One region of the Viridibacillus sp. FSL E2-0187 genome, then DNA from elsewhere that is predicted to be linked to it. Evidence: a T-box and tRNA genes for the amino acid it is inferred to sense, from the RefSeq annotation. Region 1 holds a T-box; the other holds one or more tRNA genes.
The links. The T-box of region 1 lies ahead of argS (arginine--tRNA ligase). A T-box ahead of a tRNA ligase gene usually reads a tRNA of that ligase, here a tRNA-Arg.
Positions count from the first base shown of each region.

Region 2: it encodes a tRNA-Arg, which carries the amino acid that the T-box ahead of argS (arginine--tRNA ligase) is inferred to sense. The anticodon was not compared.

Region 1 is NZ_JBBOVG010000001.1:1,492,302-1,494,760, reverse strand. Features, by position in the region: gene argS (arginine--tRNA ligase) at 1-1,672, opposite strand, end outside; T-box leader at 1,782-1,998, opposite strand.
Region 2 is NZ_JBBOVG010000001.1:441,069-443,527, forward strand. Features, by position in the region: rRNA gene MHH85_RS02050 (23S ribosomal RNA) at 1-268, shown strand, start outside; rRNA gene rrf (5S ribosomal RNA) at 402-517, shown strand; tRNA gene MHH85_RS02060 (tRNA-Val) at 527-602, shown strand; tRNA gene MHH85_RS02065 (tRNA-Thr) at 621-696, shown strand; tRNA gene MHH85_RS02070 (tRNA-Lys) at 709-784, shown strand; tRNA gene MHH85_RS02075 (tRNA-Leu) at 805-889, shown strand; tRNA gene MHH85_RS02080 (tRNA-Gly) at 915-989, shown strand; tRNA gene MHH85_RS02085 (tRNA-Leu) at 996-1,084, shown strand; tRNA gene MHH85_RS02090 (tRNA-Arg) at 1,114-1,190, shown strand; tRNA gene MHH85_RS02095 (tRNA-Pro) at 1,195-1,271, shown strand; tRNA gene MHH85_RS02100 (tRNA-Ala) at 1,291-1,366, shown strand; tRNA gene MHH85_RS02105 (tRNA-Met) at 1,394-1,467, shown strand; tRNA gene MHH85_RS02110 (tRNA-Ile) at 1,484-1,560, shown strand; tRNA gene MHH85_RS02115 (tRNA-Ser) at 1,583-1,675, shown strand; tRNA gene MHH85_RS02120 (tRNA-Met) at 1,708-1,784, shown strand; tRNA gene MHH85_RS02125 (tRNA-Asp) at 1,788-1,864, shown strand; tRNA gene MHH85_RS02130 (tRNA-Phe) at 1,894-1,969, shown strand; tRNA gene MHH85_RS02135 (tRNA-Gly) at 1,974-2,047, shown strand; tRNA gene MHH85_RS02140 (tRNA-Ile) at 2,055-2,131, shown strand; tRNA gene MHH85_RS02145 (tRNA-Asn) at 2,142-2,216, shown strand; tRNA gene MHH85_RS02150 (tRNA-Ser) at 2,222-2,312, shown strand; tRNA gene MHH85_RS02155 (tRNA-Glu) at 2,317-2,388, shown strand.

The DNA.
Region 1 (2,459 bases):
CTGGTGCTTGAATTCCTAATAAACGCAACCCTTCTTCTAGCACGATAGCAACACTAGCGCATAATGTTAGTTTTACATGTATTGTAACATTATCTTCTAGTATTCTTGTGTGGGCATAATACTTATTAAACGCTCTAGAAAGTTCGATTAAAAACTTGGCAATTTGTGAAGGATCTGCAAGCTCAAACGCTTTCGCCACCACTTCTGGGAATCCTTTAAGCGATATGACAACAGGCCAAGCTTCATCAGATAACCCCTCAAATTGGCTTGTTTTAATATTGTACTGACCTTTACGTAGTAGTGAACAAATCCGTGCATGCGTATATTGCACATATGGACCTGTCTCCCCTTCAAAATTCAGCATTTCTTCAAGTGAAAACTCAATATCATTCATACGATGATTTTTTAAATCGTGGAAGATTACTGCTCCTGTTCCTACCACTTTCGCTATCTCTTCTTTTTGCTTTAGGTTTGGATTTTTTTCCTCAATATTCTTACCTGCTAATTGGATAGCGTCATTTAATACTTCTTCAAGTAATACAACTTTCCCTTTACGAGTAGACATTTTTTTCCCGTCTTTTAGCATCATGCCAAACGGAATATGCTGTAACTCTTTTGCCCAACCATACTTCATTTTCTCCAATACGTTAAATAGCTGTTTAAAATGTAGAGATTGTTCATTTCCTACGACGTAAAATGATTTTGTTGAATTATATGTTTCATTTCTATATAGGGCTGCCGCTAAATCTCGAGTCGCATATAGTGTTGTGCCATCCGTTTTCTTTATCAAACAAGGCGGCATATTTTCTAAATTTACAACCATTGCACCGTCCGATTCTTCAAGCAATCCCTGTTCAGCTAATAATTCAACAACTCTATCCATTTTGTCATTATAAAATGCTTCGCCAGCAAACGAATCGAAACGTATACCTAGTAATCCATAAACCTGTTCAAATTCCTTTAGTGATGCTTTTCTAAACCATTGCCATAATTGCAGTGCTTCTTCATCACCTTGCTCCAACTTTTTAAATGCTGCACGTGCTTGATCATTCAATGAGTCATCTTGCTCTGCCACTTCATGAAATTTAACATAAATCTTCAATAATTCACGAACTGGAGATTGTTCAATCAGCTCTTTATTTCCCCATAGATGATAAGCGACAATCAACTTACCAAATTGAGTACCCCAATCTCCTAAATGATTGATACGCACTACTTCATAGCCATTTTTTTCTGCAATATTAGCTACTGCATTACCGATAACTGTTGATCGTAAATGCCCCATTGAAAAAGGCTTTGCAATATTAGGGGATGAAAAATCAATCGTAATCGTTTGACCTTCTCCATGTTTTTGCTGTCCATATGCCGATTGTGAGGAAACTATACTAGATAATACCTCTTTCGAGATTTCCGATTGCTTTAAAAAAATATTCACATACCCTCCAACTGCTTCAACCTTTTCTATAAAGTCATTAGAAATCTTCTCACTTATTTCTTTAGCAATTATATTTGGTGATTTACGGAAAATTTTCGCTAATGTAAAGCAAGGAAAAGCATAATCACCTAAATGTGCAAACTTCGGCTTTTCTATTGTTTGTTCAATATCACTTTTTGCTAATTGACCTTCTACTGCTTCAAACAATGAATTGACTATCATTTGTTTATCTTTCATTCTATTTTCCCCCTCAAATAATAAAATACATTTTGCATTCAAAGCTAAGTTCAGTTGATACACTGCCGTAATGGTACGAAAAAGCAATAAAAAAAGCCCCCGTCTCAAAACAAGAGACGAGAGCATAGTTCCCGTGGTACCACTCTAGTTGCCACAATATGTGACCACTTTCTATTGTTAACGAGGTGACTCCCCGATCTTTTCTACTGCTATTTCAAAAAGTTTCTCCAAAGTGCGCTTCATTCATGTTCCATGTATTAGGCTCCCACCATCCCTAACTCGCTTGACATTTCCCCATAAACTACTCTCTTTATCAAAGAATTTTTTTATTAAATTGTAACTATGGTATATTTAATTTGTAAATAAGTCAATGTTTGAGAAAAAAATATAACTATTAATTTATTTTTACATAAAAATTTCAAACCAATTTCTGGTATAAATCAAAATTTTAATAAAAAATTCAACTGATTGTCAAAGATTTTCCGATTAGTACTTAGTCATAATACTTTATTACAAAATTATAAAAAAGCACACTCGATTCCGTCGAATTTCTCGACTTTAATTTTACCTCATTTTAGATGAATATTTCAAACCAATTTCCTTTTATGTTTAGTAATATTCAATTCAATTTCGAATATTTTTGTATATCATATTCCAATTAAAAAACTCTTATCTAGTTCGTTCTTTCCTATATAAATAACAAGTATTTGAACGTCATTAATCTAAGTAGGTCTGATGATAAACTTAAAGCAGATTAAACCTCTCCACCTTATACTTTAGAAAGCTA
Region 2 (2,459 bases), 1.1 Mb from region 1:
AAATTTGAGAGGAGCTGTCCTTAGTACGAGAGGACCGGGATGGACACACCGCTGGTGTACCAGTTGTTCTGCCAAGGGCATCGCTGGGTAGCTATGTGTGGACGGGATAAGTGCTGAAAGCATCTAAGCATGAAGCCCCCCTCAAGATGAGATTTCCCATTACGCAAGTAAGTAAGATCCCTCAAAGACGATGAGGTAGATAGGTTCGAGGTGGAAGTGTGGCGACATACGGAGCTGACGAATACTAATAGATCGAGGACTTAACCAAATTTTACTTAACTAACTTCAATGTAATTTATCCAGTTTTGAGAGAACAAGAAAAAAACTTTTCTAAAATAGCAAAAAACACTTGCTAAACTTTAAAAAAGATGTTATAATAATTCTTGTCCTTAAGAAAATAGTCTAGTGACGATAGCAAAGAGGTCACACCCGTTCCCATGCCGAACACGGAAGTTAAGCTCTTTAGCGCCGATGGTAGTTGGGGGTTTCCCCCTGTGAGAGTAGGACGTTGCTAGGCGAACAATATGGAGGATTAGCTCAGCTGGGAGAGCACCTGCCTTACAAGCAGGGGGTCGGCGGTTCGATCCCGTCATCCTCCACCATTATTTTAAATAAACAATGCCGGTGTAGCTCAGTTGGTAGAGCAACTGACTTGTAATCAGTAGGTCGAGGGTTCGACTCCTTTCGCCGGCACCATTCATTTCATATGAGCCATTAGCTCAGTTGGTAGAGCATCTGACTTTTAATCAGAGGGTCGTAGGTTCGAATCCTACATGGCTCACCATTTTTTAAAAAACATTATATGCGGGTGTGGCGGAACTGGCAGACGCACTAGACTTAGGATCTAGCGCCGCAAGGCGTGGGGGTTCGACTCCCTTCACCCGCACCATAATTTTTAAGTTTATCAGCATATTGCGGAAGTAGTTCAGTGGTAGAACACCACCTTGCCAAGGTGGGGGTCGCGAGTTCGAACCTCGTCTTCCGCTCCAAAATATGCCGGGGTGGCGGAACTGGCAGACGCACAGGACTTAAAATCCTGCGGTAGGTGACTACCGTACCGGTTCGATTCCGGTCCTCGGCACCATCTTTTAATATAATATAAGTGATATAAATGCGCCCGTAGCTCAATTGGATAGAGCGTCTGACTACGGATCAGAAGGTTGTGGATTCGACTTCTGCCGGGCGCGCCATTAACGGGAAGTAGCTCAGCTTGGTAGAGCACTTGGTTTGGGACCAAGGGGTCGCAGGTTCGAATCCTGTCTTCCCGACCATTAATACTTTCAACCCTATGGGGCCTTAGCTCAGCTGGGAGAGCGCCTGCCTTGCACGCAGGAGGTCAGCGGTTCGATCCCGCTAGGCTCCACCAATTTATTACTAAATTTAATACCATCATGGCGGCGTAGCTCAGCTGGCTAGAGCGTACGGTTCATACCCGTGAGGTCGGGGGTTCGATCCCCTCTGCCGCCATACTAACCAAACTAAAGGACCTTTAGCTCAGTTGGTTAGAGCAGACGGCTCATAACCGTCCGGTCGCAGGTTCGAGTCCTGCAAGGTCCACCATCTACACAACGTTATATTTTTTGGAGGAATACCCAAGTCTGGCTGAAGGGATCGGTCTTGAAAACCGACAGGCGGGTCATACCGCGCGGGGGTTCGAATCCCTCTTCCTCCTCCATTTTTTAAAAGTTAATTTCATAATATCATTATCGCGGGGTGGAGCAGTTCGGTAGCTCGTCGGGCTCATAACCCGAAGGTCACAGGTTCAAATCCTGTCCCCGCAACCAAATGGTCCGGTAGTTCAGTTGGTTAGAATGCCTGCCTGTCACGCAGGAGGTCGCGGGTTCGAGTCCCGTCCGGACCGCCATTTTTTAAAAATATTGTATTAATCATCATGGGTCAGTAGCTCAGTTGGTAGAGCATTAGATTGAAGCTCTAAGTGTCGGCGGTTCGATTCCGTCCTGACCCACCATGATGCGGGTGTAGTTTAGTGGTAAAACCACAGCCTTCCAAGCTGTTGTCGAGAGTTCGATTCTCTTCACCCGCTCCAATTTTATGGGCCTATAGCTCAGCTGGTTAGAGCGCACGCCTGATAAGCGTGAGGTCGATGGTTCGAGTCCATTTAGGCCCACCATTAAAATTATTCCGAAGTAGCTCAGTGGTAGAGCATCCGGCTGTTAACCGGACGGTCGTAGGTTCGAGTCCTACCTTCGGAGCCATATATGGGGAAGTACTCAAGTGGCTGAAGAGGCGCCCCTGCTAAGGGTGTAGGTCGCGTAAGCGGCGCGAGGGTTCAAATCCCTCCTTCTCCGCCATATAGGCCCCTTGGTCAAGCGGTTAAGACACCGCCCTTTCACGGCGGTAACACGGGTTCGAATCCCGTAGGGGTCATACTAAAAAACCATTAGAATCATATTTGATTCTAATGGTTTTTTTGCGTTTGAAAAGGCGTATTTTTAATG